Regions from separate parts of the Neomoorella humiferrea genome, predicted to be linked through region 2. Evidence: riboswitches for the same ligand, from Rfam matches in the RefSeq annotation. Region 2 holds a riboswitch; the other holds the start of a gene.

Region 1 (5,933 bases), 120 kb from region 2:
ATACCGGTTATGACCCTGACGTTTTTGAGGCCGAAACGCCGAGCATTCTCCCGGACCAGGGTGCAGGCTTCCGGGTTGCCGTCCACGGCCAGGACTTCTGCCGGCGCCACCAGCCGGGCCGCCTCCACTGCCAGGCTCCCCGTACCCGAACCAATATCGTAAACCGTCATCCCCGGACCCAGCCGGGCTTTGGCCAGGGTCAAGACCCTGATTTCTTCTTTGGTCATTGGGACCCGGCTGCGACTGAAGCAGTTGTCGGGTATACCCGGGGTAGAATAAGGCCAATCAATCAGGTTCACAGCCGGCTATCACCACCCCTGGGCCGAGAAAATCACTGCGGGCCAGCTCGGCCGCCGTCAGCCAGGCCGTTTGCTCTCCGTCGCCGCCCAGTTCGATACCTACCCATACCATCAGGCCTTCGAGGCCGTGGTCGACTAAATATCTTCCTATAACCGGGGGGGTGTTGGCACCGCCGGTAAGAATAGCCAGTCGCACCTGGGCGGACTTCAACCGCGGCAAATAAGGCTCAAGAACCTCCAACGAACGGCCGTGACAGCTTAAAAAAACGACGTCTTCCCATCCGCAGGCCAGACGGGCGAAGGCAAGTTGTATGGAACTGATACCGGGAATAACGTTAATTTTTTCTCCCGGGAACTGTCTTTTTACCCAGGGGAGAAGGCTGAATAGGCCGGGGTCCCCAGAAACAAGTACAGCCGTGGGTCGCCCGCGAATCTTAAGAAGAAAATCGCGCAGTCTTTCTAGATCCCCAGTAATCAGCATTTTTTCGCATTCTAAATCGGCAAAAAGATCGAGGGCCTTTCGGCCGCCGATAAGAACCTCGGCCGCCGCCGCCGCCCTCCGTGCCGCCGGCGTTACATATTCCCCACTACCGGGGCCCACCCCTATTACCGTCAGCCAACTGTCTTTAAACACCTTGACGCAATTCCTCCATCATTTGGCGGGCCGTTGCGTCCGCGCCTATAAGATCACCCTGCAGGCTGAGGAAGGCAGTGCCGACAGCTAATTCCTTTCGGACAAAGGTTAAAGCCCTATGGCTCGCCCTTGCCGCCAAATCATCCCAGAAATCCCGCCCCAAACCTGCGGCAGCGATAATTTCTATGGCTCCTTCGACCGTTGTTGCCTGTAAAATCTTGTCTACATAAGTTGAAGAAGCGCCTTTTACAGCGGCCCAAGCGGCCAGGACTTCTTGGCGTCCGTCTGCCATTCGGCTATGGGTATAAAAAATACCCCCGGCTATTTTAATGAGCTTGCCGGCATGACCCCAAAGAAGCACTCCCCTGACTTTTCGTTCGACACAGGCCTCCAGCATATACCCGATGAAATTGCTCGTAAGAACTACCGCCCCGGGGGGCAGTTGATATTTCTCTTCGGCATAACGCTGCCCCAAACGGCCCGGAGTCAATATGAGGGTATTATAACCGGCGGCCAGGGCGACGTCTATCTGTGGCACAAGGGAGGCACGGTAGGCTTCTACGGACATGGGTTCGACAATACCGGTGGTACCCAGGATGGAAAGCCCGCCTTCGATTCCCAGGCGGGGATTGAGGGTACGCCGCGCCAGTTCCTCACCGCCGGGAATACTGATTTCCAGTTCCATCCCCCCTCCAGGGGGAATAAGATCGGCGACTGCCGCGGCGATCATTCGCCGGGGCACGGGGTTAATGGCCGGTTCACCCGGAGGTATGGCTAAACCCGGTAGTGTCACCCTCCCTACCCCGGAACCGCCGCGCAGTATTAAACCTTTCGGACATAGGCGAGCGCAAACGTGGATGGCGACACCATTGGTAACATCGGGATCGTCGCCGGCGTCTTTGATTACCACGGCTTCCGCCCGGTCCGCTTCCCGCCGGACGGTGACCGGTAGGGTCACCGTATCACCCGCCGGCAGGGTTAATGTAACTTCTTGGACCAAGCGCCTTTGGTATAAAGCCATAGCGGCCGCCCTGGCGGCGGCGGCAGCACAGGTGCCGGTGGTATAGCCCCGACGCAACTTTTCAGGCAAAAATAGTTCCTCCCCATTTTTTGCGATATTTTTCGAGAAGTCTTATTCAGATAAAAGGTCTTTTAAGATAAGGGGCAAACCGGCCATCACCAGATATACCCTATCGGCCCGGGAGGCGATTTCCTGGTTGGCCAGACCCAGGAGATCGCGAAAAAGCCTTCCCAGGGGATATGGGGGAACAAGGCCGAGGCCCGTTTCTTCGGTAACGATAATCACCCGCGCCGGAACCTCCCAGGCTGTCACGACGAGTTTCCGTACCAAGTTCATAATATTTTCAATTACGACATCATGGTCTTCCCCTCCGTCTGACGCCCCACCCTGCTGCAAGCCGCCCAAAAGGTTGTTAATCCACATACCCATGCTATCCAAGAGGATGGTGTCGGCGCGTTTACCCTCCCGGGCCATGGCTTCGGTGACGGCCAGGGGGGCTTCCACCGTCAGCCACCCGGGGGGGCGCCGGCGCCGGTGGGCCGCCACCCGGGCCGCCATTTCATCATCCCCTATTACAGCAGTGGCCAGGTAAACCACCCGTCCTCCCCCGGCGGCAGCCAGCTCCTCGGCCAACCGGCTTTTACCGCTTCTAGCTCCTCCGGTGACCATGATCAACGGCCCGCGTTCCATGTAAAACCTCCTAAAAGAAAAACTCCAGCCCCCACGAAGAGCTGGAGTCGTAATCTATACCCATAGGCCCCTTGACGCGAGGGTTTAATGAACAGGCAGGTTTCCTGGCTCCGGCTCCTTGCCCTGCTTCGCCTTCCCGGTACAGATACCAGTGGCTTTGAAGCGGGCTCCCCGGTTACAGTGGCGCGACCGCTCAGGATTTTCACCTGATTCCCTTTTAACCTTTTCGGCACCTGTCCCTTATTAAATTAATAAGTTAACTATAGTATAAACTTTGGCTACCTTTTCCGTCAAGGCCTGGGTAAAGGAAGGCCCTGCAATTTACCGGCCAAAAGGGCCAGCTCTTTATTCTTTTCCCAGAGCAACCGGGCATAACGGCGGTTGCGCACCTTAAGACTTTCCTTTTCCTGAAGCAGACGGTTGATCATTTCCCATTTCTCGTTCTCGCTCTTTTCCACCAGATGCATCAATACCCGGCGACTGATGCGTAGCTGTTCCACCTTGTCCTCCAGCTCTTGAATCCGCCGGTAAAGGGCGCCCGGATCGCCGTCGATCAACGCCCTCACCCCCTAGCTTTAAGGTTTTCTAAAATATATGCCCGGAAATCAAACCTTAGTCGTTCGCTCTTTTATCTTTTTCGCCCGTGCCTGCAGTTCCTCAACTTTTGCCATACTCACACAACAAGCACCCAGATCGCCGTGGCTTTCGTCAACTATGCCATGAAAATCCGATCCGCCGGTAACCACCAAATCAAACCTTGCTGCCAGTTCCAGGTAATGTCTGGTAACACCGGCGCTATGATAGGGGTAATAGACTTCGATACCTTGCAGACCTGCGGCCACAAGGTCGGGAATGAGGGGGTCGGCCTGGCTCAAGCCGGGATGGGCCAGAACAGGAACGCCGCCGGCCTTTAATATCACCTCTACCGCCCGGACAGGCGCGACTTTGGCCCGCGGTACGTAAGCCGGGCGACCCCGCGCCAGGAGAGTCTTAAAGGCAGTTTTGAGGTTGGGGAAATAGCCCCGGCGCACCAGGGCGGCCGCAATGTGGGGCCGTCCCACCGCCTCACCTTGAGCTTCCCGCTGCACCTCGCCCAAGTTAACGTTGTAACCCAGTTCCTGTAACCTTGTTACAATCCTGGCAACGCGCCTGCTGCGCTCCCGCCGCATTGCCTCTAAGAAACCCAGCAGGTTTCCTTCAAGCCAATCGAGGTAATATCCCAGGATATGGATCTCCTTTTCTTCCCATTCGGTACTCAGCTCGACGCCGGGCACCACCGTAATGCCGTAACTATTGCCAGCGGCCAGGGCACCTTCCAGGCCGGTCACCGTATCGTGGTCGGTAACGCCGATGGCCGCCAGCCCCTTTTCCTTGGCAAGCCTTATTAGTTCTTCTGGTGTAAACCGTCCGTCGGAGGCCGTAGTATGGCTATGTAAATCGGCAGCCCGGAAATCAGGATGTACCATAAAGTTGTAACCTCTGAATGGCCTCCGCCCGGCCGGTATCCGGATTGATATCGATTAAAACGGCTTCCAACTGAACGGGGCCGGTGGCAACTTCAAAGCGTACAGGCATTTGGGTGATAAATTTTTTTATGACGATTTCCGTTTTTACTCCCAGGATAGAATCTCTGGGGCCAGTCATACCCACATCGGTAATGTAGGCCGTACCGCCCGGCAGGATACGGGCGTCGGCCGTTTGAATGTGGGTATGGGTGCCGACAACTGCGCTCACCAGGCCATCTAGATACCAACCCATAGCAACCTTTTCCGAAGTTGCTTCGGCATGAAAATCCACCAAGATCATCCTGGTTGTGGCCCTGATTTCCTCCGCCAGAAGACGCGCCAAGCGGAAGGGACATTCCAGGGTAGATAAAAATATCCGTCCTGAGAGATTAATTATACCTACCTGAAGGTCTTCCTTAACCCGTATGATCGTATATCCCCGGCCCGGTGTACCGTCGGGATAATTGGCCGGTCGAAGGATCCGCGCCTCCTCTTCTAAAAGGTTTTCAGCCTCGCGTTTGTCCCATACATGGTTACCCATTGTTAAAACGTGAATACCTCTATTAAATAATTCAGCGGCAACAGGTGGGGTTATGCCGTTGCCGCCGGCGGCGTTTTCCCCGTTAGCCACTACCAAATCGGGCCGGTATTCATGAAGCAGATAAGGTAGAAGTTCCTGTACCGCTTTCCGTCCCGGCCGCCCAACGATGTCGCCGATCATTAAAACCCGCAACAATAAGGCTCCCCTCGAATGACCTTAAAAATATTATGCGATGCGGATTTATTTATTAAACACCATGACCCTTCCTTCTTCCCGAAAGGCGATAAGCCGTCGTTCCGGCACGGTGCCCCGGACGCTTTCCAGCATCCGGTCAATCAGCTCCTCCTGGATCATAAGCTCTTCTTCCATAATATTGTCGTTGTTCTCCGCCACAAGGGTTGAGTTAAAACCTTCCCGTACCAAAGCAATGATGAGGTCAATCTCATCACGGGATAGGGTAGCTACATCACGCTGTACCTCTAGAGAAGTAAGCTGGTCGTAAGGTGTATATTTAAGGTCGATTATCCGTGCTTCTCTATTTTCGAGATAATTATATACCTCAAGGGATTTGCGGAATTTCTCGGCGAATTTTTCCATCTTCTCCCCTGTTATGGGCTCAGAAAGCATAAAGGTAAAACGCAGTAATTGTTCAGCCGGTTCATAGTTAATGGTAGCAACTTCCGGATAACGCACCAGAATAGAAATCAATAACCCAATGGTATCAGACACTTCGCCGCCGTGTTTGTACTGAAGGCCCAAGGTTAACACCTGCCTTGTACTTTCATATATAACACACTACTTCTGCACCTTAAAGCAAATTCCTGCTTGTCTAATCTCCAGCTTGGCAGGAAAATTTAATGGCAGGGATGGTAGTATAAAACCTCCCTGCCCCTTGGCTATTTAGCGTAATCAACGGCACGGGTTTCGCGGATAACGACCACTTTAATCTGACCCGGATATTCCATTTCCTTCTCGATTTTCTTCACTATATCCCTGGCCAGATGGACGGCCATGGCGTCATCTACTTTATCGGGTTTTACTAAAATCCTTACTTCCCTGCCGGCTTGAATGGCATAGGATTTTTCTACGCCGGCAAAGGAATCGGCAATCTCCTCCAGCTTTTCAAGGCGTTTGATATACGCCTCCAACGTTTCCCGCCGCGCACCCGGACGTGCCGCCGAAATGGCATCGGCGGCCTGAACCAGACCGGCCTCAATGCTTCGCGGCTCCACATCCCCATGGT
Region 2 (5,933 bases):
ATACCGGGAGGGATGGAGGATGAGTAAAAAGCGCGGCACCGGCATGGCCTGTATTTTTTACGGAACGGGATACGGCAACGGTTTTCCCGACGTTTCCACGGCCACTGTGGAGATTCATGACGACGGCACGGCCACGGTGCGCAGCGGCGCGGTGGACTGCGGCCAGGGGTCCAGTACCATTCTGGCCCAGATTGCCGCCGAGGAACTGGGAATACCCTATGAATGGGTAACGGTGATTACCGCCGATACCGATACCACTCCCGACGCCGGCACGACGGCTGCTACCCGTCAGACCTATGCCTCGGGCAACGCCGTTAAAATGGCCTGCCGCCAGGCCAGGGAGGTCCTGTTTGAACATACCCGCCTCCTCTTAGGGGTCAATACCGTTGCCGGCCTGACGGCCCGGGAAGGTATAATTTACGTCAAAGGTTATCCCCAGAAACAGATATCCTATTCCGAGGCCGCCGCCCGGGCGCGCCTGGCCGGTTGCCGCCTGGTAGGCCAGGGAACCTTCATCACCCACACCACGGCCGTGGACCCGGAAACTGGCCAGGGGGCACCCTACTGGCCCTACGCTTTTGCCACGCAGATTGCGGAAGTAGAAGTGGATACGGAAACAGGGGAAGTACGGGTTTTAAAGCTGATAGCCGCCCATGACGTCGGCCGGGCCGTAAATCGCCTCGGGGTAGAAGGACAGATTGAAGGCGGCATCGCCCAGGGACTGGGCATGGCCCTTATGGAAAAGGTGCACCTGCAACAGGGCCGCATCGTCAACAATTCTTTTTCCACTTATCTCATTCCGACCGTCCTGGATATGCCCGAGATCCAGCCCTTGATTATAGAAAGCAATGAACCTACCGGTCCCTACGGCGCTAAAGGGGTAGGTGAGCCCGCCACCATCCCCACCGCGCCCGCCATCATCAACGCCATATACAATGCCGTAGGGGTGCGCATTAGGGAGCTGCCGGTTACCCCGGAAAGAATCCTGGCTGCCTTGCGGGAAAAAGAAGGAGGAAAGAAATGAGTATCTTAATTAAGAACGGTACGTTAGTTACAATGAATCCCCAGAGGGAAGTTTTCCAGGGAGATATCTATATTGAAGGCGATCGCATCGCCGCCATGGGCAATACTCCGGCCACTGCCGACCGGGTTATCGACGCCGCAGGTCACCTGGTCATCCCCGGCCTCATCCAGCCCCATATCCACCTCTGCCAGTCCCTTTTCCGCGGTCGCGCCGACGACATGGAACTTCTGGACTGGTTGCGCCTGCGGATCTGGCCCCTGGAAGGCGCCCACGACGCCGATTCCCTTTATTATTCCGCCCTGCTGGGTATCGGTGAACTTTTCTTAAGCGGCACCACGACAATCGTCGATATGGAAACCGTCCATCATACCGACGCGGCCATTGAAGCTATCGCCAAAAGCGGGATTCGCGCCCTTACCGGCAAGGTAATGATGGACTTTGGCGAGGACGTCCCGGAAAGCCTTAAAGAAACAACGGCGGCTTCCCTTAAAGAAAGCGTCGAACTGCTAGAGAAATGGCACGGCTACGATAACGGCCGCATCCGGTACGCCTTTGCGCCCCGCTTTGTAGTCTCCTGCACTGAAGAGTTATTATTGACAGTCAGGGATCTCGCCCGCCGCTACGGAGTTAAAATCCACACCCACGCTTCCGAAAACAGGGGCGAGTGTGCCCTGGTAGAAGAACTTTACAGCCGGCGCAACGTCCTTTACCTGGACGATATCGGCCTCACCGGCCCCGACCTCATCCTGGTCCACTGTATCTGGCTCAGTGAAGAAGAGAAGGAGATCCTGGCCCGTACCGGGACGAAAGTGGTCCACTGTCCTTCTTCTAACTTAAAGATGGCTTCCGGTATCTGCCCGGTACCGGATCTGTTGAGCCGGGGAACGGTAGTGTCCCTGGCCGCCGACGGCGCACCCTGCAACAACAACCTGGACGCCTTTATGGAAATGCGGCTGGCGGCCTTAATCCAGAAACCCCTTCACGGGCCCACTGCCATGCCGGCACCACTGGTCTTTGAAATGGCCACTCTGGGCGGGGCCCGGGCTTTAGGTATGGAAAAGGAAATCGGCAGCCTGGAAGTAGGCAAAAAAGCCGACCTGGCCCTGGTTTCCCTTGAGGGTTTCCATACCCAGCCCCAGGATGGCGTCGACGTCTACACCCAGCTCGTCTACCAGGCCAGGGGTACGGATGTCACTCTGACCATGGTTGACGGCAAAATAGTCATGGAGAACAGGCAATTGAAAACAATTGCTGCCGACGAAGTGAGAAAAAAGGCCAACGAGGCCGTCCAACGCGTCGCCCGTAGGGCAGGACTGGCATAGCATACCGCAAAGGGCGGTAAAAAGCCGTAGACATAACCTTTGGATTATGCTAAAATAAACTAAACTGAATATTGCCTCCGGCAAATCCGGGAAGTCAGTGTAAAGCTGACACGGTCCCGCCACTGTAAGGAGGAGCGAAACACCATCAGGCCACTGGGGACACCTGGGAAGGCGGTGCGGTAGCTATGATCCCGAGTCAGGATACCGGTTGCCGGGGAAACCTTGACCCCTACGATGGATAGGGGGTGGTTGGCCGGACTTACGGCAAGCATACCCTCTGCTGATGTAGGAGCAGAGGGTTTAAAATTACATAGGGAAAGGTGCGCGGTCTCGAGAAGATCGGGCTTAAATTTCGCCGCCGGCAGGGGAGAGGTTGGGCAAAACGCCGCGGAAGGCGGGAACTTGCCGCAACCGATGATGCCCGGCCAACAGGCAAGCCTGTTCTCCATCCACCAGGGTGAGAACCCGGGGAGGTGGTTTCTTTAGGCACGCCTGTTTTTGCGGCACCACGGCTTCCCCGGCAAAAAGCCGGGGATTTAAATTGTTACGGGGAGGATACCGCTTTTTGATTTTAGTAGTGGGTAGTACCGGCGAGGGAAGGCAATTAATACGTAGCCTGCGGCAGGAAGGCTATGAGGTTGCTACCTGGACCGACAGCACCTACGGCGAACAGTTGGCCCGGGAGGATGGGGCGACTTTTATTTTAACCGTCCCCTTAACGGAAGGCAATTTAGCCGCCCTGGAAGGCGGTCGGCAACCGGAAGCGGTGATAGACGCCACCCTTCCTTATCCCGGCAGGTTTTCCCTAGCCTTAGAGGCCTGGTGCCGGCAAAATTCCATACCTTACCTGCGTTTTTTACGCCCGGAAACGGAATTGCCCCGCGATAGCCTTATTCACCAGGTTACGACTTGGGAAGAAGCCGCCCGGGCTGCCGCCGACCTAGGAGACACAATATTTTTAACTACAGGCACCAACAACCTCGAAGTATTCGTTAACAATCCCCTGTTTAAAGATAAACGTATCGTGGTCAGGGTGTTGCCTGAACACAGGGTAATTAAAAAGTGCCAAGATCTGGGGTTGACACCCCGGGACATTATTGCTATGCAGGGGCCTTTTTCCAAAGAAATGAATAAGGTCATGTTTAAGGCATATAAGGCCGGTGTTGTCGTCACCCGGGATGCCGGACCCGCCGGCGGTACGGAAGCTAAAATTGCCGCCGCTTTGGCCCTGAAAATTCCGGTGGTGTTAATTAAGCGACCTTCCATTCGGTATCTGTATTCTGTTGCCACGATTGAGGAAGCCATTCTTCTATTAAAACGCTTAATACCTCGAAAATAGCATCCGAAGGAGGTACATATGGTGTTCCGGCGTACATCCATAATATTTATATTTTTCCTGTTGACCATGGCCGTTCTCAACCGGCCGGCCTACGCCATGCACATCGCCGAAGGATTTCTCCCTTTTAACTGGGCCGCTGCCTGGTATATCGTCGTGTTGCCCTTCTGGCTTTGGGGCCTGCGGTCCATCCAGCAAACTGTAAAAAGCAATCCCGGCCTGAAAATGCTCCTGGGCCTGGCCGGCGCCTATACCTTTGTCCTGTCGGCCCTGAAAATCCCTTCAGTAACCGGTAGCTGTTCCCATCCCACCGGGGTTGGTCTGGGGGCCATCCTCTTTGGCCCGGCAGCCATGAGTATCCTGGGGGGTATCGTCCTCCTCTTCCAGGCCCTTTTGCTGGCCCACGGCGGCTTAAGCACCCTGGGAGCTAACACCTTTTCCATGGCCGTGGTGGGTCCTTTTGTAGCCTACGGTTTTTACCGCCTGGTGCGAAGGCTCAACGGCTCAATTCCCCTGGCCGTCTTCCTGGCCGCCACCCTGGGGGACCTGATGACCTATGTCACCACTTCCCTGCAGTTGGCCCTGGCCTTCCCGGCCCAGCCCGGCGGGGTACTGGCGTCTATGCTAAAATTTATGGGCATTTTTGCCGTGACCCAGCTACCCCTGGCTGTCAGCGAAGGTATCTTAACGGTCGTCGTTTTTAATTTGCTGACCGCCTATAATAAAAACGAACTGCAGGAACTGTCTATTTTAGACGACAAAACCCTGGCGGCTGGCGGTAGTAAACTGGAGGTGCGTAAATAATGAGCAGCGTCCAGAAAAATCTTTTCTTGCTCCTAATCGTTATTCTCCTGGCAGCAGCCCCCCTCTTCATGCACCGCAGCGGGGAGTTTGCCGGTGCTGATGATCAAGCGGAAGAGGCCATTAGCCAAATCCGGCCTGATTATGATCCCTGGTTTAAACCCGTCTGGGAACCGCCCAGTGGGGAAGTGGAAACCTTTCTCTTTGCCGCCCAGGCTGCCATCGGCAGCGGTATTGTTTGCTACTTCCTGGGTTACAGCAAAGGAAAGAAACAGCGGGAGCAGAAGTAAATGTTCAGCATTGACCAGTATGCCTATAGCAACCGGTTAAAGAACGTCCACCCGGGCGAAAAAGTAGCCTTTGCCCTGGTAACCCTCCTGATCGCCCTGGTGGCGCCCCAGCCTTTAATCCCAGCCATCATCATAGCCCTGATGGCCGGGGCTACCATTGGGGTCGCCGGCATCCCGGCCCGTTTTTACCTGCAGCTTATCCTGGTGCCCTTTTCTTTTTTAGTCGCGGGGGTGGCCATGATCGCCCTCACCATTTCCAACCAGCCCCAGGCCGGTCTTAAGGGTGTGACCCTCCTGGAGTGGACCCTGGGTGTTACCCCAGCCGGCATGCACCTGGCCGGGAAAATTTTTCTCAAGTCCCTGGGGGCTACTGCCTGCCTTTATTTCCTTTCCCTAACAACTCCCATGGTAGATATCCTTACCGTCCTCAGGCAACTGCGCCTCCCGGCCCTGCTGGTGGATTTAATCAGCCTGACCTACCGCTTTATTTTTGTCCTGCTGGCGACCGTCAACGACATTTATACCGCCCAGGCTTCCCGCCTGGGCTATGCCTCCCTGCGCACTTCCTATCATTCCCTGGGCCATCTGGCGGCCAACCTTTTTATCAAGACTTACCGCCGCTCCCAGGAATTATTTACCGCCCTGACGGCCCGGGGCTACGATGAAGAGCTGCGCGTGCTGGAGGCTGTATATCCTTTCTCCTGGCCCTTTTTATGCCTGGCCGTCATCTTTGACCTGGCTTTAGTTATTTTAATGCTGCGTACATAATACCGGCCATCTGCAGACCGGCTCCTCCACGTACCTTTTATGTCCCCAATCAATGCCGACTACCGGAGGTGGACCTTTTGGCCGCCCTTTTAGAAGCAGAGAGGGTTTCCTTTACTTACCCTGACGGTACCCGGGCCCTGCAGCATGTTACCTTGAGCATCCCTGAAGGCAAGAAGATTGCCGTCCTGGGTCCCAATGGTGCTGGCAAGTCAACCCTTTTCCTTCATTTTAACGGCATCTTAAGGCCCCAGGAGGGGTGTATCTACTTTGCCGGAGTCAGGATTAATTACAGCCATAAAGCATTAACAGATTTACGCCGGCAGGTGGGCATCGTCTTTCAAGACCCCGACAGCATGCTCTTTTCGGCCAGCGTCCGCCAGGAAATTTCTTTT

Evidence for each region. Region 2 has a riboswitch for cobalamin ahead of cobK (precorrin-6A reductase). Riboswitches for the same ligand answer to the same signal wherever they lie in the genome.
Region 1: it holds a riboswitch for cobalamin, as region 2 does, so the genes downstream of both, cobU (bifunctional adenosylcobinamide kinase/adenosylcobinamide-phosphate guanylyltransferase) here and cobK (precorrin-6A reductase) in region 2, are expected to answer to the same signal.

What each region holds. Positions count from the first base shown of each region.
Region 1 covers NZ_CP136419.1:1,161,749-1,167,681, reverse strand. Annotated here, with positions in the region: gene cbiT (precorrin-6Y C5,15-methyltransferase (decarboxylating) subunit CbiT) at 1-299, opposite strand, end outside; gene cbiE (precorrin-6y C5,15-methyltransferase (decarboxylating) subunit CbiE) at 286-933, opposite strand; gene cbiD (cobalt-precorrin-5B (C(1))-methyltransferase CbiD) at 926-2,023, opposite strand; gene cobU (bifunctional adenosylcobinamide kinase/adenosylcobinamide-phosphate guanylyltransferase) at 2,066-2,644, opposite strand; cobalamin riboswitch at 2,722-2,896, opposite strand; gene MHFGQ_RS06045 (translation initiation factor 2) at 2,935-3,201, opposite strand; gene MHFGQ_RS06040 (PHP domain-containing protein) at 3,250-4,110, opposite strand; gene MHFGQ_RS06035 (TIGR00282 family metallophosphoesterase) at 4,097-4,882, opposite strand; gene MHFGQ_RS06030 (hypothetical protein) at 4,931-5,458, opposite strand; gene rny (ribonuclease Y) at 5,587-5,933, opposite strand, start outside.
Region 2 covers NZ_CP136419.1:1,284,811-1,290,743, reverse strand. Annotated here, with positions in the region: gene MHFGQ_RS06715 (xanthine dehydrogenase family protein molybdopterin-binding subunit) at 1-27, shown strand, start outside; gene MHFGQ_RS06710 (xanthine dehydrogenase family protein molybdopterin-binding subunit) at 20-1,024, shown strand; gene MHFGQ_RS06705 (5'-deoxyadenosine deaminase) at 1,021-2,346, shown strand; cobalamin riboswitch at 2,398-2,573, shown strand; gene MHFGQ_RS06700 (hypothetical protein) at 2,692-2,853, opposite strand; gene cobK (precorrin-6A reductase) at 2,912-3,685, shown strand; gene MHFGQ_RS06690 (energy-coupling factor ABC transporter permease) at 3,704-4,486, shown strand; gene MHFGQ_RS06685 (energy-coupling factor ABC transporter substrate-binding protein) at 4,486-4,773, shown strand; gene cbiQ (cobalt ECF transporter T component CbiQ) at 4,774-5,541, shown strand; gene MHFGQ_RS06675 (energy-coupling factor ABC transporter ATP-binding protein) at 5,619-5,933, shown strand, end outside.